3 regions of the Arthrobacter sp. zg-Y877 genome follow, and region 1 is predicted to be linked to each of the others. Evidence: predicted binding sites of a transcription regulator. Region 1 holds the regulator's gene; each other region holds the start of a gene.
The links. Region 1 encodes LexA, which represses DNA repair genes until DNA is damaged. Its sites were predicted from a motif close to TCGAACANNTGTTCGA; they were not measured.
Positions count from the first base shown of each region.

Region 2: uvrA (excinuclease ABC subunit UvrA) is a predicted target of LexA. The motif match lies at 4,656-4,671, and genes of this name have one in related genera.
Region 3: QNO03_RS03255 (LexA family protein) is a predicted target of LexA. The motif match lies at 4,522-4,537, and genes of this name have one in related genera.

Region 1 is NZ_JAUCPU010000003.1:36,543-43,891, forward strand. Features, by position in the region: gene hisB (imidazoleglycerol-phosphate dehydratase HisB) at 1-194, opposite strand, end outside; gene QNO03_RS07655 (histidinol-phosphate transaminase) at 331-1,431, opposite strand; gene QNO03_RS07660 (LysM peptidoglycan-binding domain-containing protein) at 1,512-1,922, opposite strand; gene lexA (transcriptional repressor LexA) at 2,393-3,202, shown strand; gene QNO03_RS07670 (ATP-dependent DNA helicase) at 3,288-5,333, opposite strand; gene hflX (GTPase HflX) at 5,326-6,897, opposite strand; gene QNO03_RS07680 (class I SAM-dependent methyltransferase) at 7,064-7,349, shown strand, end outside.
Region 2 is NZ_JAUCPU010000001.1:430,067-437,415, forward strand. Features, by position in the region: gene QNO03_RS01990 (ABC transporter ATP-binding protein) at 1-1,323, shown strand, start outside; gene QNO03_RS01995 (ABC transporter ATP-binding protein) at 1,320-3,314, shown strand; gene QNO03_RS02000 (GntR family transcriptional regulator) at 3,324-3,740, shown strand; gene QNO03_RS02005 (hypothetical protein) at 3,950-4,597, shown strand; gene uvrA (excinuclease ABC subunit UvrA) at 4,699-7,349, shown strand, end outside.
Region 3 is NZ_JAUCPU010000001.1:697,000-704,348, forward strand. Features, by position in the region: gene QNO03_RS03220 (aldo/keto reductase) at 1-278, shown strand, start outside; gene QNO03_RS03225 (SOS response-associated peptidase) at 349-1,053, opposite strand; gene QNO03_RS03230 (hypothetical protein) at 1,131-1,460, shown strand; gene QNO03_RS03235 (hypothetical protein) at 1,502-1,846, opposite strand; gene QNO03_RS03240 (aldo/keto reductase) at 1,872-2,717, opposite strand; gene QNO03_RS03245 (NAD-dependent epimerase/dehydratase family protein) at 2,848-3,855, shown strand; gene QNO03_RS03250 (TM2 domain-containing protein) at 3,938-4,456, shown strand; gene QNO03_RS03255 (LexA family protein) at 4,563-4,982, shown strand; gene QNO03_RS03260 (Y-family DNA polymerase) at 4,975-6,279, shown strand; gene QNO03_RS03265 (MOSC domain-containing protein) at 6,311-6,877, shown strand; gene QNO03_RS03270 (helix-turn-helix transcriptional regulator) at 6,893-7,349, opposite strand, start outside.

The sequences.
Region 1 (7,349 bases):
TCGCCTGTGGCCCGGACCGTGAGGTCCATCAGTGAGTGCTTGGCCAGCGCGGTCAGCATGTGGTCGTAGAACGGTACGGACGTGCTGATGTCGGCGCGGCCGGTGCCGTCCAGGTCCAGCTCGACGACGACGGACGACTCGCTGGTGGTCCGCTCGAGGCGGGCGGTGCGTCCGGTGGCGGTCTCCACGGTCATGGGGTTCCTTCACGAAGGTTGGGGCCGGGGCAATAGGCAAAGCTCCGGCAGGACATCAGTTTAGTCCCGAACGTACGGACTCCCCGAAACGTCCGGCATTGGACAGGTTTTCCCGTACACGGGTGCGTCCGGATACTCAGGCTGAAAGCAGTTCCCGCAGCCGGTCCAGGAACGCCGTTGTCTCGGCTTCGGTACCGGCGGTGACGCGCAGATGGCCTTCAATACCGATGTCCCGGACCAGCACACCTGATTCGAGCAGGCCTTCCCATACGGCGCGCGGGTTCTCCATCCCGCCGAACAGCACAAAGTTTGCATCCGAGGGGGCCGGGGAGAGTCCCAGACCGCGGAGCTCCTCCACGATCCGGTCCCGCTGGCCTTTGATGTCCTCGACGTTCGCGAGCAGGGCGTCGGAATGCGTGAGGGCGGCGTTGGCCGTGGCCTGCGTGATGGCGGACAGGTGGTAGGGCAGCCGGACCAGGCGCAGCGCGTCGGTAATCTGCGGGGCGGCAGCCAGGTAACCGATGCGGGCTCCGGCCAGGGCGAACGCCTTGGACATGGTGCGGGAAACGATCAGCCGTTCCCGTCCGGGCAGAAGCTGCAGGGCACTGGGGGTATCCGCGTGGGAGAACTCCGCGTACGCCTCATCCACCACCACGATGGCATTGGACGCCCGGCCGGCCTCGTAGGCGGCTTCGATGACGTCCAGACCCAGGGCAGTGCCTGTCGGGTTGTTCGGGGTGCACAGGATGATGATGTGCGGTGCCTGCGCCCGGATCTGCTCCGCAGCAGATTCGGGGGTCAGGGAAAAGTCCGTTTCCCGGGTTCCGGTGACGTAGGCGGTGCCGGTGCCGCTGGAGAGCAGCGGATACATCGAGTAGGTGGGCGGGAAACTCATGGCGGTCCGGCCGGGACCGCCGAAGGCCTGCAGGATCTGCTGCAGCACTTCATTGGAACCGTTGCCGGCCCAGATATTCCCGGCCGTCAGTCCGTGGCCGAGGTATTTGGCCAGGTTTTCCCGCAGCTCGGTGAATTCCCGGTCCGGATACCGGTTCAGGCCGGAAACGACGGATTCAATCTCCGCCAGAATGGCCCGGCGCACATGCTCCGGAAGTCCATGGGTATTTTCGTTCACGTTCAGCAGAACCGGCACGTCCAGCTGCGGGGCACCGTAAGGGGTGAGGCCGCGCAGATCGTCTCGCAGGGGAAGTCGGTTCAGGTTTTCCAGCTGTTCATTCACCCCTACAGCTTAGGACGCCCTGCCCGGGGAACTGCATCCGGGTCCTGCAGACCGCCGGAAAACGTCATAGGGGGCGACGGTCAGCGGGAAACGGGGATGTACAGCTGGCGGCCGGCCGGAACGGTGGCGTTGTCCAGGTTGTTCAGTTCCACAATGTCAGCCACCACGGTGCGGGGGTCACGGTCCGGGGCGAACTCCGTGGCAAGGGACCACAGGGAGTCGCCGGCGGAGACGCCCACCTGGATGGTGCGGGTCTGCTCCGGGGAGCCGCCGGAGGCCATGGCGGGCGCAGTGAAGAAGCCCAGGAAAGCCAGCAGGGCAGCGGCTGCGAGCATCAGGGGTGCACCGACGAGGATCAGGCGGCCGCGGCGGGTGAGGCGGAGCGGCGCGGATTCAGCGGATGCAGCGGGAGCAAGGCTGCGGGCAGCAGCATGATTGCGGGCAGGAGCGTGGCTGTGTGCGGATGCAAAGGGAAGTACGTGTACTGACATGTCAATACCTTTCCGGTCCGAAAAGCAGCAATGCCGGTCCCCCGCATCTCCCGCAAGAGCACCGGGAAAATACTGTGGCTCGAAACTGCATTCGAACATCTGGTGAGCCCGACGAGGTGTCGGCGGGCCGTAGTCGAACATACGTTCTAACGTGTACTCGAACATTTCTAGCACTTATCTACGAACATTGTCGAGACTCGCTCGAATATATGTTTGAAAAATCTTCTGCACTCCCTTAGCGTTGAACCTGCAGGAAGCGGCTGACATCAACTAACCATCCGCCACTGACAAAACGGCTCGGCGATTCTTTGGCAGGCGGGGGCCGGCACGCCAAAGTCAGCAGGACAGAACAGCAAAACCCAGCTGCAGCGAACCTCACCAGCGCAGCAGCAGCTCAGCAGCACAGACCCAGATACACCGCTAGAACCATCCGGCCCGCATCCGCAGGCCGACTGTGAAGGGAAGCCGACGTGGCCCGTGTTACCAATGGCAGCACCCCCTCCTCTGCCGCGCCCGCGCCGGCGGGGCGCACCAAGGGCCTCACTGCCCGGCAGACCAAGATCCTGGAGACCATCCAGCGCTCGGTGAATACCAACGGTTATCCCCCGTCAATGCGGGAAATCGGCGACATCGTTGGGCTGGCCAGCCTGTCGAGCGTCACCCACCAGCTGAGCCAGCTGGAAAAGCTCGGCTACATCCGCCGCGATCCCAAGCGCCCGCGCGCCATGGAGATCCTGGTTCCGCTCCTGCTCCGTGACGGCTCCCCGCGCCGGGGAGGCGCCGACACGGCAGACAGCGCCGGCACCGGCGGTAAGGCTGCGTCAAAGGACGGCTCCGTGTCCCGCATGGACGATGCCAACCGCTCTGCGGGTTCGCAGAGCGTTCCCGACCTCACCACCGCCATCGACACGGCCATGGTGCCGCTGGTGGGACGCATCGCCGCCGGCGGTCCTATCCTTGCGGACCAGCAGGTTGAAGAGGTGGTTCCCCTTCCGCGCCAGCTGGTCGGACACGGTGACCTTTTTATGCTCCGGGTCGCCGGAGACTCCATGGTGGATGCCGCCATCTGCGACGGGGACTGGGTGGTGGTGCGCCGTCAGCCCACCGCCGAAAACGGCGACATTGTTGCCGCACTCCTCGAAGATGAGGCCACCGTGAAGACGTTCCGGCAGCGCAATGGACACACCTGGCTGCTGCCGCAGAACACCCGCTACGAACCCATCCTCGGTGACGAAGCCACCATCATGGGCAAGGTTGTCAGCGTCATGCGTTCGCTCTAGGCGTTCGTTCAAGAGGACGCGGCCACCTAGGAGGACAACTCAAAAGCAGCGCCGCCGGTCTCCGGCGGCGCTGCTTTTTGCGTTTCTACTTCCCCGCGCCTGCCGGTTCCGCGGCAAGCCGCTGCAGCGCCTTCAGCACCACGGAACGGTCAGTAGTCGCCCAGAAGGGCGGCAGCGCTGCCCGCAGGAAGCTTCCGTACCGTTCCGTCGCCAGGCGTGAGTCGAGCACCGCGACGACGCCCTTATCCCCGGACGCCCGGATCAGGCGTCCAGCTCCCTGGGCCAGGCGGACCGCGGCATGGGTGGCTGAAACGCTCATAAAGCCGTTCCCACCGGCCTTGGCCACGGCCCGCGTCCGCGCGGTCATCAGTGGATCATCAGGGCGCGGGAACGGAATCCGGTCCATGATCACCAACCGGCAGGAAGCACCGGGAACGTCCACACCCTGCCACAGGGACATGGTGCCGAACAGGCACGTTTCGTCGTCGTCGGCGAACTGCTGCACCAGGGCGGACATGGTGGACTCCCCCTGGCAGAGGATCGGGAAGTCCACGCGTTTGCGCATGGCTTCCGCCGCTTCTTCGGCGGCGCGGCGGGAGGAGAACAAGCCCAGCGCTCCCCCGCCGGAGGCCGTGATCAGCGCCTCCAGCTCATCCAGCTGCTGCGGGGACGTGCCGCGCCCCGGCTTCGGCAGGTCCTTGGCCACATACAGGACACCCTGCCGGGGATAGTCGAACGGACTCCCGACGTCGGTGCCGGACCATTTGGGCGCACCGGCACCCAGCAGCCCCAGGGCTCCGGCCACCGGGCCGAACTCCGCGCCGATGGCCAGTGTGGCCGACGTCAGCACTACGGTGTGCCCGTCGAAGAGGCCTTCACGCAGCCGTCCGGCCACGGACAGCGGTGCCACGTTGAGCGTGGGTGGTGCATCTTCCTCCGGAGCTGTGTAGCCGGCTCCGGGTGTGAAGGTGCTTGCGCGCGAGGCCCAGAGCACCTCACCCGAGTTCACGGCGTCGAGGACGCGCTCACACAGTTCCAGGACCGCCATGAGCCGGGAACGGGCCATCTGCCGCCCGCCGTCCACTCCGTCCGAACCTTCCGGCTTGGAATCCGACAGGGCCGTGCGGCACGCTTCGCGGACCTGGCCCAGGACCAGTTCCTGGTCTTCGGACAACCCGGCGGCCAGCAGGCCGGAGGGAACCGGGGCAAAGACCTGGTCGAACGCCCGGCCGGCTGCGGCCAGGGGCTCCATCGTGGCGGAGGTGTGCTTGCGTGCGGCCGAGACCGCGGCGGAGATGATGGTTCCGGAGAGCTGCCCGGTGACGGCACCGGTGACGCGGTCCTGCAGTTCGTGGGCCTCGTCAATCACCACCACGTCGTAATCGGGCAGGACAGCGAGTCCTTCAAAGGCACTGATGGCCAGCATGGCGTGGTTCGTGATGACCAGGTCGGCCTCGGCGGCCTTGGCCCGGGCACGTTCGCTGAAGCACAAATCCGCCACCGGGCACTTCTGCGCGCCCAGGCATTCCATGGAGGTGACGGACACCTGGCGCCAGGCACGGTCGCTGACACCGGGCAGCAGCTCATCCCGGTCACCGGTTTCGGTCTCCTGCGCCCATTCCTGCAGGCGGACGACGTCGCGCCCCAGCGCCGAGGTGGGCCCGCCGGCCGGTACCGGGTGCGTGACGGCCTGCTCGCCGCCCATCATAAACAGCGTTCCGGCTTCATCTTCTTCGGGGAAGCCGCCGCCGGTCTTGTGCAGGCAGACGTAGTTGCTGCGGCCTTTGAGCAGCGCCACATCAACCTCCCGCGGAAGCTGCGGCTCGAGGGTCTTCAGCAGGCGCGGAAGGTCACGCCCCACAATCTGGGCCTGCAGGGCGAGGGTCGCGGTCGAGACCAGGGCCGGCTTGTCGCTCTCCAGGGCATGGGCGATCAACGGAATGAGGTACGCCAGGGACTTGCCGGTACCGGTGCCCGCCTGGACCAGCAGGTGGTCGCCGGATTCGATGGCCTCGGCCACCTGCCGGGCCATCTCGTGCTGGCCCGGGCGGTTTTGCCCGCCCATGGCCGACACCGCGGTGTCGAGCAGTTCCAGGACCTGCTCCGGCCCCTGTGTGTCTTTCCTACCCATGGGCCACGAACGGCTCCAGCTCCGCTGCCAGTCCTTCACGGACCTTCACATGCAGCCGGGTGCCCTCCTCGCCATGTTCCAGGGCGAGGATTTCGGCGTCCTGCTGGTGAAGCCGGGAGACGACGTCGCCGCGCTCGTAGGGCACCAGCAATTCAAGGTCGACACCCGGGCGCGGAATCCCCTCGGAAATGGCCTGCATCAGCTCGGGGATGCCTTCACCGGTGCGGGCGGAAACCACCACGTGCCGGGACTCGCGCTGACGCAGCCGTTCCAGGACGAACGGATCTGCGGCGTCGGCCTTGTTCAGCACGATGATTTCGGGGACCTTGCGGGCGTCCACCTCGGCCAGGACCGTACGGACGGCCGCAATCTGCCCCTCCGGGTCCGGGTGCGAGGCATCAACCACGTGCAGGATGAGGTCTGCGTCGGCCACTTCCTCCAGCGTCGACCGGAAGGCTTCGACCAGCTGGGTGGGCAGCGACCGGACAAAGCCGACGGTGTCCGCCAGCGTGTAGCCAATGCCGTCTTCGGTCTGGGCCTTGCGGATGGTGGGATCCAGGGTGGCAAAGAGGGCATTCTCCACCAGCACGCCGGCATCGGTGAGCCGGTTGAGCAGCGAGGACTTGCCCGCGTTGGTGTAGCCGGCGATGGCTACCGAGGGCACGGAGTTGCGGTGGCGGTTGGCCCGCTTGGTTTCGCGTGCCGGTTTCATGGCCGCAATTTCGCGGCGCAGTTTCGCCATCCGGGTGCGGATCTTCCGGCGGTCCAGTTCGATCTTCGTTTCACCGGGACCACGCGAACCCATACCTGCACTGGCGCTGCCGACCTGGCCGCCTGCCTGGCGGGACATGGATTCACCCCAGCCGCGCAGGCGCGGCAGGAGGTATTCCAGCTGGGCCAGCTCGACCTGGGCCTTGCCCTCGCGGGACTTGGCGTGCTGGGCGAAGATGTCCAGGATGAGCGCTGTCCGGTCGATGACCTTGACCTTGACGATGTCTTCCAGCCCGCGGCGCTGGGACGGAGCCAGTTCGCTGTCCACGATGACCGTGTCCGCTCCGGTGGCCATCACGATCTCTTTGAGTTCCTGGGCCTTGCCGGAGCCGAGGAAGGTGCCGGGGTCCGGCTTCTGGCGGCGCTGGATGATTCCGTCGAGGACTTCCGAGCCCGCGGTCTCTGCCAGGGCCGCGAGTTCCTTCAAGGAGTTCTCCGCGTCGGCGGAAGTGCCTTCGCTCCAGAGTCCGGCGAGGACAACCCGCTCCAGCCGCAGCTGGCGGTATTCAACCTCGGTGACGTCCTCGAGTTCCGTGGAGAGGCCTGCAACGCGGCGAAGTGCGCGGCGTTCTTCCAGGTCCTGCTGCTCGCCGTCGTGGGCGGAGTGCCCGTTGTCGTCGTCGGATAGTGCCAGAGCGCGCCCGCGCGTCTGGTCGCCGGCAGCGGCGGTCTTGGTTTCGACCGCGGTGTCCTTGGCGAGAATCCTGTCGATGACCCCTTGGATATCCGAAGGGCTCAGTTCCGGGGTGGAATTCTGGTCAGAACTCGTGGCACGGGGGTTGTGGATGGTCATATTCTCCTTATGAGGACGTACTTCCATGGTAGGCCAGTGACTGACATTTTCGGGGAGAAACAACCTTCTCCGCAATGGATGCCTGCCACGCCCACCGTCTTCTACAACCCGGGTGGCGGCCCATAAATTCCATGCCGGGAGCCTTGAACGACTAATCTGGACTGTTATGGGTTCAGACCACTATTTCTCTTCCACTCCGTCCGGACCCGAGGTCCGCAGGCCGCTGCGCGTCAGCCTTAACGGGACCGAACGGACGCTGCAGACCGCGGGCGGAATCTTCAGCCCAGGCGGAATCGATAAGGGCACCGCTGTGCTGCTGGAGGAGGTCCCCGCCCCGCCGCAGACGGGCAACTTCCTGGACATCGGGTGCGGCTGGGGTCCCATTGCGCTGACCCTGGCGCTGAAGTCCCCGGCCGCACGGGTTTACGCCGTCGACGTTAACGAGCGCTCCC
Region 2 (7,349 bases), on a different contig from region 1:
TCGGCACCGATCATGGGAGTGGGCGGGGTACTGCTGGCGTTGAACCAGGACATTCCACTCTCCGGGATCCTGCTGCTCATCCTGCCGGTCCTGTTCCTGGTCATCGGGCTGGTGCTGCGGCGGCTGATTCCCCTGTTCCGGCGGGCGCAGCGGCAGATCGACCGGGTCAACTCGGTACTGCGGGAACAGATCATGGGGATCAGCGTGATCCGGGCCTTCATCCGGGAGCGGTCCGAGGAGGCCCGGTTCGACGGCGCGAATAAGGACCTCACCTCCACGCAGCTGCGGGTCAGCCAGCTGCTGGCGCTGCTGTTTCCCGCCGCCATGCTGGTGGCCAACCTCGCCACGGTCGCAGTGATGTGGTTCGGCGCCTCCCGGATCGATGCCGGCCAGATGCAGATCGGCGCACTGACCGCGTTCATCGCCTACATCATGCAGATCCTGATGGCCGTCATGATGTCCATGTTCATGATCATGATGCTGCCCCGGGCTGCGGTCTGCGCCGAACGGATCTTCGAGGTGCTGGATACCCGCACCAGTGTCTCCGACGCGCCTGATGCCCGGGCGCTCGCGTACGACGGCGGCCGGCTCACCTTCTCCGACGTCGGCTACAGCTACCCGGGCGCCGAGGACCCGGTGCTCTTCAACGTCAGCTTCGAGGCGCTGCCGGGGGAAACCACGGCCATTATCGGTTCCACCGGGGCAGGGAAGACCACACTGCTCAACCTGGTCCCGCGGCTGCTCGACGCCACGTCCGGCAGCATCGCCGTGGATGGACAGGACATTGCCGGTGCCACCCTCTCCTCGCTGCGCCGCGGCATCGGACTGGTGCCGCAGCGGGCGTACCTCTTCAGCGGCACTATTGCCTCGAACCTGCGCTTCGGCCGTCCGGAGGCGACGGACGCCGAACTCTGGGCGGCCCTGGAAACCGCGCAGGCGGCAGACTTCGTCCGGGCTGCGGAGGGGGGACTGGCACACCAGGTGGAACAGGGCGGGAGTAACTTCTCCGGGGGACAGCGCCAGCGCCTGGCCATTGCCCGGGCCCTCGTGGTCCGCCCCTCCATCTACCTCTTCGACGACAGCTTCTCCGCCCTGGACTTCGCCACCGACGCCCGGCTGCGCGCAGCACTTCGACCGCAGACCCGGGGCGCCACGGTGATAGTCGTGGCGCAGCGGGTGAACACCATTACCGACGCCGCCCGGATCATCGTCCTGGAAGAGGGGCGCATCGTTGGGCAGGGAACCCATAACGAGCTGATGTCCGCCTCGGATACCTACCGGGAGATCGTCGCCTCACAGCTGACCGCGGAGGAAGTCGCATGAGTACCCCGGGGCTACGGGGCAGACCCGGTGCGGCTGCGGCGGCGAAACCGGAAAACTTCGCCGGCAGTGTCCGCCGGATCCTGCGGCTGATGGCACCGGACCGGTTACGGGTGGCGGCAGTGCTGGTGGCCGCCGTCGTTTCCGTGGCGCTCGCCGTCAGTGCGCCCCGCATCCTCGGGGAAGCCACCAACGTCATCTTCGACGGGTTCATCGGGCAGACGCTGCCGGCCGGAATGTCGAAGGACGCCCAGGTACAGGCCCTGCGGAACTCGGGGGAGCGGGAACTGGCGGACATGCTTGCCGCCATGGACGTCATCCCCGGCCAGGGACTGGACTTCGCCCGGCTCGGCGCAATCCTGCTGGGCGTACTGGCGATCTACCTGGCGGCCTTCGCCTTCGGCTGGTTCCAGGCACGCGTGACCGCACGCATTGTGCAGAACGCCATGTACCGGCTGCGCCGCGACGTGGACGGCAAACTGTTCCGCCTGCCCATGTCCCACTTCCAGCAGCAGTCACGCGGGGACGTCCTGAGCCGCGTCACCAACGACATCGACAACCTGGCCCAGACCCTCTCGCAGAGCCTGACCCAGATCCTCACCTCGGTCCTGACCATCATCGGCGTGCTGGCCATGATGGTGTCCATTTCACCGTTGCTGGCACTGATCGCCGTGGTCACCGTGCCCGTCTCCGCCCTCGTGACGGTGCTCATTGCCCGGCGCTCGCAGGCGGAGTTCAAGACCCAATGGAAGTCCACCGGCGAGGTGAACGGCTACATCGAGGAAATGTTCACCGGACAGGACGTGGTGAAGGCCTTCGGCCAGCAGGAGCGGGTGATTGAAGGCTTCGCTCCCGCCAACAACCGGTTGTACCGCTCCGCCTTCCGTGCCCAGTTTGTCTCCGGCATCATCATGCCGGCGATGATGTTCATTTCGAACCTGAACTACGTCGCGGTGGCCGTGGTGGGCGGCCTGCAGGTGGCCAGTGGGCAGCTGTCCATCGGCGGCGTGCAGGCCTTTGTCCAGTACAGCCGCCAGTTCAGCCAGCCGCTGGGCCAGCTGGGCGGGCTGATCAACATGCTCCAGTCCGGCGTCGCCTCCGCCGAACGCGTCTTCGCCCTCCTGGACGCCAAGGAACAAGCACCGGACCCGGACCGTCCCGAACATCTTCCGGCCGTGCGGGGACGGGTCGCCTTCGAGGACGTCTCCTTCGATTACAGCCCCGACGCCCCGCTGATCCGTCATCTGTCCTTCACGGCCGAGCCGGGGCAGACGGTGGCCATTGTGGGGCCAACGGGCGCAGGCAAGACCACCCTCGTCAACCTACTGATGCGTTTCTACGAGGTCGACGCCGGCCGCATCACGATCGACGGCGTCGACATTGCCCGGCTCAACCGCGAGGAACTGCGCAGCCATATCGGCATGGTGCTCCAGGACGCCTGGCTGTTCGAGGGGACGGTCCGGGAGAACCTGGCCTACGGCGCGCCGGACGCCACGGAGGAGCAAATCGTCCAGGCTGCACAGGCCACCCATGTGGACCACTTTGTCCGGTCCCTGCCCGACGGCTACGACACCGTGCTCGGCTACGACGGCGGCGCGCTGAGCCAGGGCCAGCGGCAGCTGCTGACCATTGCCCGGGCCTGGCTTTCGGACCCGTCCATCCTGGTCCTGGACGAGGCCACCAGCTCCGTGGATACCCGGACGGAAATCGCCATCCGCCTCGCCATGAATGCGCTCCGGCAGGACCGCACGAGTTTCGTCATCGCCCACCGGCTCTCCACCATCCGCGACGCCGACCTGATCCTGGTGGTCCGGGACGGGCAGATCGTTGAGCAGGGAATGCACGAAGCGCTGTTGGCGGCCGAAGGCTTCTACGCCGGGCTGTACCGCTCCCAGTTCGCGGGCCCTGATGCTGAACCTGACAGGGAACGGGAAGCGGATTCGGGAGCCGCGGAGGCGGACCCGGCTGCACCTGCCGACCCGGCCGGGCATTAGCATTGCAGCATGACGCCTGACACACACCCAGGAACCGAAGCAACCTCCGCAGGCAACGACGCGGGCGTACTGGCTGAGGTCCGGATAGACGCCTCCAGCTCGGTTCCGCCTTACGAACAGCTGCGCCTGCAGATCCTGGACGGCGTGAATGACGGCAGCCTCGCCGTCGGCACGAGGCTGCCTCCGGTCCGTACGCTGGCCGGACACCTTGGCCTGGCAGTGAACACAGTGGCCAAGGCCTACCGTGAACTGGAGCAGGCACAGGTGGTCACCACCCGGTCCCGCGCCGGCACGGTTGTCGCGGCGGGCGGCGACAGCGGCCGCAGCCGGGTGGCCGCAGCTGCCGCGGCGTATGCCAGGTCGGTCCGGGCCAACGGCGTCTCCGAGGACGAGGCCGTGTCCTTCCTGCGGGCGGCGCTGCACTAGCTTCGTGACCCTGGCGGCGGCGAAAGTGTCGCTGATTCTGTGGACAAATCGACGATCCGAGGTGTAGGACAACGGCCATCGTCGAGAGGTGATGCGCCATGGATTCGACTCCGAAAAGGTCCATCCGCGTACAGACTGCGGTTCTGGCTGTCCTGGTCTTGTTTAGCAGCGCAGGCGCCAGCTGCGGCGGGGTCTCGAATCTAGGTGCCGTGAGAAACACCTCGGACGAGGCCTTACAGGCGATACATGCTGCCGCTGGTCCCGCAGAATTGAGAACTGCCAGTCAGCGGCTTGACGATCTCCTTCGAGGGATCGAGCAGTCCGGACTTAGCGCCGAAGAGCGTGCAGTGGTTGAGGCCGCAACGCAACGTTCCGCCGTTTTGAATGCACTTGCCAGACAAATCGCGGCACCGGAGGGGTGGACCTCCACGTTCCGCGAGGAGACCCTGCAGATTATGCGGGCCTCCTGGCGGCGGGAGATAACGCCCCCCGAGTATTTGGTAAAGCACATGGACGACGCCACAGAGACTGTTCTGAGGGATACCGTGTGTTCGGTTTTTGCCGAGGTCATGAACAGTGATGCAGCTGACCGTGCGAAGGCACAGGAATTGCTCGCAGCATCACCCTATGGCGCGGCTACCGAGGAAGGCGTGCGGGAACAGTTGACGGTAGCCGTCGAGTTTGCCGGTTCCTCGCTTGCATGGGCGAACCACTTTGCGGATGTCGGCCGTCTTCCACGCCGCATCCTGACGGCGGCGGAAGACAAGGTGGGCCGTTTGGAGAAGCTCATCGATGCCACGGCTTGGCGCAATGGAGGGGCCATCTACTACTACGTGCGCTACTGCGTAAACCGCTAGTACGAATGCGCAACGCGCCGGACCGGCTGGCGCTTCGCCCGCGGCGAAACCCGGGGGGTCGAATACTTTTTCGAATGGGCGTTTGAACTACAGTGGAAAACGTGCCTAAATCGACTCTTCCGACGGCGGACACCACGTTCGTGCCGCATAAAGCCAATGACCTATCCCGTCTGGTAGTGAAAGGCGCGCGCGAGCACAACCTCCGCAACGTCGACCTGGACCTGCCGCGGGACGCCATGATCGTGTTCACCGGCCTGTCCGGCTCGGGTAAATCCTCCCTCGCATTCGACACGATCTTCGCCGAAGGCCAGCGGCGGTACGTCGAGTCGCTGTCCGCCTACGCCCGCATGTTCCTGGGCCAGGTGGATAAGCCCGACGTCGACTTCATCGAGGGCCTCTCGCCCGCGGTCTCGATCGACCAGAAGTCCACCAGCAAGAACCCCCGGTCCACGGTGGGCACCATCACCGAGATCCACGACTACATGCGCCTGCTTTGGGCCCGTGTGGGCCGTCCCTTCTGCCCGGTCTGCGGCGAGCCTGTCAGCAGGCAGACACCTCAGCAGATCGTGGACCAGCTCCTCGAACTGGAAGAGGGCACCCGCTTCCAGATCCTTGCCCCGGTGGTCCGCGGCCGGAAGGGCGAGTTCGTCGATCTGTTCAAGGAGCTCGCCGCCAAGGGCTACTCCCGTGCCCGGGTGGACGGTAAGCAGATCCAGCTCTCCGATCCGCCGAAGCTGGGCAAGCAGTACAAGCACAACATTGAGGTGGTTGTGGACCGCCTGGTGGCCAAGGACGGGATCCGGCAGCGCCTCACGGACTCCGTGGAAACCGGCCTCGGCCTGGCCGACGGCCGCGTGGTCGTCGACTTCGTGGACCTGCCCGAAGACAGCAGCGAGCGTACCCGCACCTTCTCCGAGAATCTGGCCTGCCCGAACGAGCACCCGCTGGCCATCGATGAAATCGAGCCGCGGTCCTTCTCCTTCAACAACCCGTTCGGTGCCTGCCCGGTCTGCACCGGCATCGGCTCCCGGCTGGAGGTGGATGAGGACCTGATCGTTCCGGACCCCTCCAAGTCCCTGGCCGAAGGCGCCATCGCCCCCTGGTCGCTGGGCACCGCCACCACCGAATACTGGAATCGGCTGCTCGAGGGCCTGTCCAAGGACATGGGCTTCTCCATGGGTACGCCGTGGAAGAAGCTGACCCCCAAGGTCCGGGAGGCCGTGCTCAACGGCAAGGACCACAAGGTGGTGGTCCAGTACCGCAACCGCTTCGGCCGCGAACGCAAATACAGCACCGGCTTCGAAGGTGTCATCCAGTACATCCACCGCAAGCACGGGGAAACCGAATCGGACCACGCCCGCGACCGGTACGAAGAGTACATGCGGGAAATTGCCTGCCCCGAGTGCGGGGGAGCGCGGCTGAATCCCGCGTCCCTGTCCGTGCTGATCAACGGCCGCAACATCGCCGAGATCAGCGCCCTGCCGCTGCGCGAAGCCGCGGACTTCCTCAACACCCTGGTCCTCACCGGACGCGAAGCGCAGATCGCCAACCAGGTGCTCAAGGAGATCCAGGCCCGCCTGACCTTCCTGCTCGACGTCGGCCTGGAATACCTGAGCCTGAACCGCCCGGCCGCCACACTGTCCGGCGGCGAGGCCCAGCGCATCCGTCTGGCCACGCAGATCGGTTCGGGACTCGTGGGCGTGCTCTACGTCCTGGATGAGCCGTCGATCGGCCTGCACCAGAAGGACAACCGGCGCCTGATCGACACCCTGATCCGGCTGCGCAGCCTGGGCAATACCCTGATCGTCGTCGAACACGATGAGGACACCATCCAGGAAGCGGACTGGATTGTCGACGTCGGCCCCGGCGCCGGTGAGCGCGGCGGCGAGGTGGTGCACTCCGGTCCGTTGGCCGAGCTGCTCACCAACGAACGCTCCATCACCGGTGCGTACCTCTCCGGCCGGAAGAAGATCGAGATCCCGGCGAAGCGGCGCAAGGTGGACAAGTCCCGCCAGCTGAAGATCGTGGGCGCCCGGGAAAACAACCTGCAGAACCTGAATGTGGACGTTCCGCTGGGCGTCTTCACCGCCGTCACCGGCGTCAGTGGTTCGGGCAAGTCCACGCTGATCAACGACATCCTCTACAAGACGATGGCGAACAAGCTCAACGGCGCCAAGCACGTGGCCGGCCGTCACACCCGCGTGGAGGGCCTGGAGCAGCTGGACAAGGTCATCCACGTGGACCAGAGCCCCATCGGCCGTACCCCCCGGTCCAACCCCGCCACCTACACCGGCGTGTGGGACCACATCCGCAAGCTCTTCGCCGAGACCAACGAGGCGAAGGTGCGGGGCTACCTGCCGGGGCGTTTCTCGTTCAACGTCAAGGGCGGCCGCTGCGAAGCCTGCCACGGCGACGGCACGCTGAAGATCGAGATGAACTTCCTCCCCGACGTGTATGTGCCCTGCGAGGTCTGCCACGGCGCCCGGTTCAACCGGGAAACCATGGAGGTGCACTACAAGGGCAAAAATATTGCCGAGGTGCTGGACATGCCGATCGAGGTAGCCGCGGAGTTCTTCGCCGCCTTCGGTCCCATTTCCCGGCATCTGAACACCCTGGTGGATGTGGGCCTGGGCTACGTCCGGCTGGGCCAGCCGGCGACCACGCTCTCCGGCGGCGAAGCACAGCGTGTGAAGCTCGCCAGCGAGCTGCAGAAGCGGTCCAACGGCCGCAGCATCTACGTCCTTGACGAGCC
Region 3 (7,349 bases), on a different contig from region 1:
CCGAGGGCAGGGTACGGGACCTGCTGGTGAAGCACGAGGAGCAGATCCAGGAGTACGAGGCACTGGCCGCGGAGCTGGAGATCCTGCCCGGAGTGCTGGCCCTGGCTTGGCTGCTGCACCAGCCGGCGGTGACCGCGCCTCTGGTGGGTCCACGTACCCAGGAACAGCTGGATGAGGCCTTGCTGGCCCTGGATGTGACCCTGGATTCAGCGGCGCTGGACCGGCTGGACGAGATCTTCCCCGGGCACTCGCCCGCCCCGGAGGATTACGCCTGGTGAGGTGAGGACTCCCGGTGCCGGGTCCAGCGCCGGGTCCAGTGGCAGCCGCCAGCTGCCGGCGCCCACTGGGTCAGGCGCTCGCAGGCTCAATCAGCTGCGGCCCGTTGTTGCGGACCGAGTTCACCTCGGAGGAGACCACCCGCGGGGTGAGCGTCGGCTCGGGCACGGCGTCGAGGAGCTGGGCGACGTCGGCCCCATCCGTCAGTTTCGGGTCCAGCCAGTCCGAGTAAAGGTCCGGCGGGATGATCAGCGGGGTGCGGTCATGGATGTGGCCCAGGGCGTCCGTGGCCTGCGTGGTGATGATGGTGACGCTCAGCAGCCACTTGTGCTCGTGGTCCTCGGGCAGCGCCGGATCCGGCCAGAACTCGTACAGTCCGGCGAAGGCCAGCGGATCCTGTTTCCCCGAATACAGGTAGGTGGGGATCTTTCCGTCCGGGGACTTCTCCCACTCGTAGTAGCCGTCCGCCGGCACCAGTGCCCGGCGCTTCACGGCCGCCTTGCGGAACGCCGGCTTTTCCAGGAGGGTTTCCCGCCGGGCGTTGATCATCCGGGACCCGATCTTGGGATCCTTGGCCCAGACAGGCACCAGCCCCCATTTCGCCGTCGCCAGCCTCCGGACGGCTGCTTCGTTGGAGTACCGCTCGGTGACTATCCGCACATCATCGGTTGGCGCGACGTTCCAGGAGGGCTGCACGTCCTGCCCCACTGTCTGTTCGACGGCGAACGCGGAGACCAGGTCCGACGTCGCCCTTGCCATCACATAGCGTCCGCACATGGCACCTATTGTGCACCATGCCCTGCCGTGGACACCCGCGGTATCCGGACCGATATTCGAACATATATTCTATTTATATGAACCAGGACGCCGCCGAGCGGCTGGCGGCCCGCTACGCGAGGCGGGCCGAGCCGATCAGCCTTACTCCGGAAGAGCTGGATTTCGAGCACAATCCGGTCACCACTTCGGTGCCCGGTGTGCCGGTGTGGGCCTGGATCCGGTTCCCCGGAGCCGCCGAGCGGGTGAAGGGCGAGGCGTGCAGCTGGTCCTCCCGAGCCGTGCAGGTGCTTTGGGAAGATGCCGGGCTGCGGCGGGCCACCTGGGTATGGGCGTCCGCGGTGACCCGCCGGACCAACAACTCCCGCAAGGAGACGCTCGGGGACCGCACGGCCCGGGACAGCGTCTGAAGGCACTGCCTGGATGTTCCGAAGGGATGCTGGGTGCCGTGCTAACCCGGAAGGCTGCGGACGTATTCCAGCGCCTCGCGGGTGAGCTCCGTCCACCGGTGTGCCGTAGCTTCAAGGTCTGCGGCAGCCGGTACCTCGATCCATTCCCGCATGGTGCGCCTGCCCATGGTGACCGGCTCCGCGGCGCCTGCAGCAATGAGCTCCGCCGCCCTGGGCTGTGGCAGCTTCACGATCAGGTAGTCGCCGGAACCGAGGAAGGCCACAATCTTGGAGCCGGTGCGCAGGCCGGGACTGCGGAACATGGTGCCCACGGTCAGCGGCCCGTCCACCTGCAGCTCGGCAGCGATCCGGTGCAGGAGGTCCAACACTGTCTGAGAAGGGGGCATCTGTCCTCCCGGACGGTCTGCGGAGTCAGAGCTGGCTGAACGCCGCCGTCGCCGGATCGGCGCCGATCCGGCGGCCGCCGTCGAGCCCGTCCAGGAGATCCAGGTCCTCCTGCGCCAGGTCCAGCGCGGCCGCGGCGAGGTTCTCCCGCATCCGCCCCGGGTCGGCCGACTTGGGAATGACGATCCGCCCCGACCCCAGGTGCCAGGCCAGCACCACCTGCGCGGGCGTGGCGCCATACTTTTCAGCGAGCGCCGCCACTTCGGTCCCGGACAGCTCGGTGCCCTGCCCCAGCGGACTGTAGGCCTCCACCGCGATGCCGCGGGACATGGTGTCGGCGGCGAGCGCTGCCTGCTGGAAACCGGGATGCAGTTCGATCTGGTTCACCGCCGGCAGCACCTGGCTCTGCTCGTACAGGGCGTCCAGATGGCCGGCGAGGAAGTTCGAGACCCCGATCGCCCGCATGTAGCCGTCCCGGTACAGGGACTCAAGGTCCTTCCATGCCTGCACGAACATTCCCTGGGACGGCACCGGCCAGTGGATCAGGTACAGGTCGACGACGTCGAGGTTCAGCGCTCGCCGACTGTCCAGGAACGCCGCCCTCGCCCTTCCCTGGTCGCCGTTGCGCAGCTTGGTGGTCACGAAGATCTCGGACCGGGGAATGCCCGACGCCGCGATGGCCGCTCCCACGCCGGCCTCGTTGCGGTAGGCGGCCGCAGTGTCGATGTGCCGGTACCCGGCCGCCAGGGCATCCTCCACCACTTCCTGTGTCTGCCCCGGCGGAACCTGGAAGACGCCGAAGCCCAACTGTGGAATGCGCACGGAGTTCCCAAGCGTCAGTTCGGGGACAACGGGGCGGGGACTCTCTGTCATGGGATGCCTTTCCTGCGGCGAGGTCATCTAGGTCATCTAGGTCATCTAGGCTGGGTGCAGTTGGAGCCGGGCACCTCCACCTAAGCCCGGCTCCTGCCCCCAGTCAAGGAATCACCTGAGGAAACCTGCCATGACACATTCCACGGCTCTCGATCTGCTCTTCATCGGTGGAACCGGCGTGATCAGCTCCGCTGCCGCCGCGCACGCTTCCAGCCTGGGGCACCGGGTCACGGTGCTCAACCGCGGCGTCTCCACCAAGCGTCCGGTGCCGGCCGGCGTCGAGGTCCTCTCCGCCGATGTGCGCGATCCTGCGGCTGTCCGGACCGCCTTGGGCGGCCGCACGTTCGACGCCGTCGCAGACTTCCTGTCCTTCACCGCCGGTCATGTGGCAGCCGCGGTCGAGCTGTACCGGGGCCGGACCGGCCAGTATGTCTTCATCAGCTCGGCGTCGGCTTACCAGAAGCCGCCGGCCCGGCTGCCGGTACTGGAGTCCACCCCACTGCGCAACCCGTTCTGGCAGTATTCGCGGGACAAGATCGCCGGGGAGGAGATCCTGGTGCAGGCCTACCGGAACGAGGGTTTTCCGGGCACGGTCGTCCGCCCGTCCCACACCTATGACGCGACGATGGTCCCGCTGTCCGGGCACTGGACGGACATCCACCGGATGCGCGCCGGACTGCCGGTGGTGGTACCCGGTGACGGCACGTCCTTGTGGACGCTGACCCACAGCCGCGATTTTGCCAAGGCCTTCGTGGGACTGCTGGGCCGGCCGGCTGCCATCGGCGAGAGTTACACCATTACGTCCGATGAGTTTTTGCCCTGGGACGCCATTTACCGTTCCCTGGCGGCGGCGGCCGGCGTCCCGGAACCGCTGCTCGTGCATGTGGCTTCGGAGACCATCGCGCAGCAGGATCCGGGGCGCGGTCCGGGACTGCTGGGCGACAAGAGCCATTCGGTGATCTTCGACAACAGCAAAATCAAGTCCCTGGTCCCCGGCTACCGGGCAGTGATCCCCTTTGCCGAAGGTGCCCGCGAAATCGTGCAGTGGCACGATGCCCATCCGCAGGAGCAAACACTGGATACCGGCTGGATGGACCTCAGCGACCGGATGGCGCGGTGGGTCCGCGCCGGCGCCTAGGTATATGGCCGGGGTGAAGTCCGTACCCGAGGCGCAGGCCGGCTGTTAGAGTGCAGACAGCATAAATCTTTGGAGGAAAACCATGTCAGGTAACGGGCCTTACCCGGGAAACAACCACGACAACCACGGGGAGCCCGATGACTGGGACGGGCAATACGCCTACCCCAAAAAGGCCGAGCCGGCTCCGCGTCCAACGCCCCCTCAGCAGCAGTCTCCCGGCTATCAGGACCGCCCCGCTCAGTACCCGGGCAGCGGACAGGGCTACCCCGGCCAGCAGGCCCAGGGCTACCCGAACCAGCAGGTCCAGGGCTATCCGAACCAGCAGCAGCATGCCCCCGGCCAGGGTTACCACCAGTCCGGTTATCGCCACCCGCAACAGGGGCAGCAGAAATCCCGCCTCGTTGCCGGGCTGCTGGGCGTCTTCCTTGGCGGCTTCGGCGTCCACCGGTTCTATCTGGGCAATAACGGTGTGGGAATCGCCCAGGTTGTCCTCACCTGCTTCACCGGCCTGGGCGCTGTGTGGGGCTTCGTGGAAGGCGTGATGATCCTCGCCAACGCCCGGACGTTCCGCACCGACGCGCAGGGGATCCCGCTCAAGTAATCCGCTGGGGCTTTTCCGCCCGGGCGTGCTCCCGGGCGGAAGGCTGTCCGGGTGCTACGCTGGGTTCGAAAGTATGTTCTAGTGATGTCCCCAGGGAGGCCTCGGCATGGCGGTTTTCTCAGCGGACCGTTCGCGCCGCCCGGCGCCCCCGGCGGAGACTGACGCCGCCACCGCGGCCGGTTTCCCCAGCCCGGCCCGGGACTACTTCGACGGCCGGATCGACCTCAACCGGCACCTGATCCGCGATCCCACCTCCACCTACGTCGTACGGGTGGAGGGTGACTCCATGGCGGGCGCCGGCATCTGTAACGGCGACGAACTGATTGTGGACCGTTCCCTCACACCGCGGGACGGCGCCGTCGTCGTGGCCGTGGTGGACGGGGAACTGACGGTCCGCCGACTGCTCCTGGGCGGCGGGCGCATCGTGCTGCACGCCGAAGCGCCCGGGTACCCGGACATCCTGGTGGCCGAACCATCGGAACTGTCCGTCTGGGGCGTTGTGACCCGCTGCCTGCACCATGTCTGAGTCTTCCACCCCGGGAGCCTCCCAGCGGATCGCCCTGGTGGATGTCAACAGCTTCTATGTCTCCTGTGAGCGCGCTTTCGATCCGAAACTCGCCGGCGTGCCGGTGGTGGTGCTGTCCAACAACGACGGCTGCGTGGTGGCCCGTTCCGATGAGGCAAAGGCGCTGGGCATCAAGACCGGCACACCCTGGTTCAAGCTCGCCGAGTCCGCCCCGCACGTGGGCCTCATCCAGCGTTCCAGCAACTATGAGCTGTACGGGGACCTCAGCTCCCGGGTCATGCAGCTGCTGGGCCGCTACGCGTTGTGGCAGGAGGTCTATTCCATTGATGAATCCTTCCTCGGGCTCGCCGGTACTCCGCGCGGTTTGGCGGCACAGGGCGCCACCATCCGCACCGCCGTCGCCACGCACACCGGCCTGCCCGTCTGCGTGGGCATCGGCACCACCAAGACCCTGGCCAAGTTCGCCAACCGGATCGCCAAGCAGAACCGGCATCTGCAGGGCGTCTGCAACCTGGAAACCATGGACCCGGCAGCGGTGGAGGCGATCATGTCCCGGGTCCCGGTCACGGGCCTGTGGGGTGTGGGCTCACGGTTGGGCACCAAACTCGACGCGATGGGAATCTCCACCGTCGCGGACCTGCGCGCCGCCGATCCGGCGCTGATCCGCCGGAAGTTCTCGGTCACCCTGCAGCGCACCGTCCTGGAGCTCAACGGCACCGCGTGCATCCCGCACGAGGAGGAGCGGGCCGACCGCAAACAGCTGATCTTCTCCCGCAGTTTCTCCACTCCGGTCACCACGGGCGCGGAGATGCGCCAGGTCATGAGCATCTACGCCCAGCAGGCAGCGGCCCGGCTGGAGCGCGAGGGGCAGCAGGCGAGCATCCTGACCGCATATGCCGGGACCTCCCATTTCAGTGAGCGGGCGGCGTCGTTCCCCTCGGCCACCGTCCGGCTGGCGTCCCCGACGTCGGATCCCGTCATCCTCAGCCGGGCCGCCGTCGGCGCCCTGGAGGCCCAGGTAGTGGAGGGCGTGCCGTACACGAAGGCCGGGGTGATGCTCAGCGGCCTGGAGTCCGCCGGCGCGCAGCCGCTCTTTGACGAGTTCGTCTCCGCCCAGGAACGCCGGAACCTGGGCGAGCTGCTGGGAAAGGTCACGGACAAATACGGCGCGGCGAGCATCGGCCTCGGCTTGGCGGGCATGTCCACGGCGACGCCGGAATGGACCATGGCCCGCCGGTACTCCTCCCCGCGGTACACCACGGAGTGGAGCGAGCTGCCGGTGGTCAAGGCGGTCTAGGGACCGTCCGGGCACCGGATAGCGTGGAGGCATGAGTTATGCGTACGACGTCGAGATCCTGCACCTGCTGGTCTCTCCCGCGCATGCCTACTTCGGCCGGGCCAGGGATGGTGCGGCCGACGTCGCCACCACGGATGCGGACAGCGTGGAGGTGGTGTCCGGCAAAGGCATCGTGGGCGACCGGTTCTTCGGCAAGGCAGCCCACATGGATGCGGCCGTGACCCTATTCGCCATTGAGTCGCTGGACGCCATTGCCGCAGAGCTTGGTGCGCGCCCCTTCGACCCGTTACTCCCCCGCCGGAACGTTGTGCTCAGCGGCGCCGAACTGGCACCGCTGCTGGGCCAGGACTTCGTTCTGGAGTCTGCGGATGGCCGGGTGGAATTCCATGGCGGCAGGCAGGCCCACCCGTGCGCCTGGATGGACCAGGTCCTGGCGCCCGGCGCGCACAAGGCGATGCGGGGCCGGGGCGGGCTGCGCTGCCGGCCGCTGAGCAGCGGAACACTTCACCGCGGGCCGGCCGTGCTGATCAGCCCCGTGCCGCTGGACCCGGCCCGGGCGGCCGTCCCTTCGCTGCTGAGGCCTGGCCGGCTTCCCTAAGCCTGGGTCTATGCCTCAACGCCCTGCGGCCGAGGTGAACCGGGCGCCCAGTTCCCCGAAGGCTGCCGCCAGCTCGGGCGGACCCTCCACTTCAAGACCGGCGTCGAACCTGCCGAACGAAGCCGCCAGCGAGATCCAGGACCAGGAGCCCGCTTCCAGCCGGCACCGGCCGGTGCCGAGGGATTCAACTATGCCGTCCCCGGCAAACGGCACGACGTCTTCCGCCGGCAGGTGCAGGACCACGGCGCCCCGGCAGGGCCAGCCGGGGACCCCACCCGGTTCCGCTCCCCGGAACCGGGCAGAGACAAAAGCCTGAACGCTGCCGCCCGGCAGGTCCCGCTGCCGGAACCGGGCACCGGCGGGAAGCTTCGGCGTAATCCGGTCGGCCCGGAAGATCCGCCAGCCGTTCCGGTCCAGGTCCCAGCCCACCAGGTACCAGCGTCCCCGGGTGGCCACCAGATGGTGCGGTTCC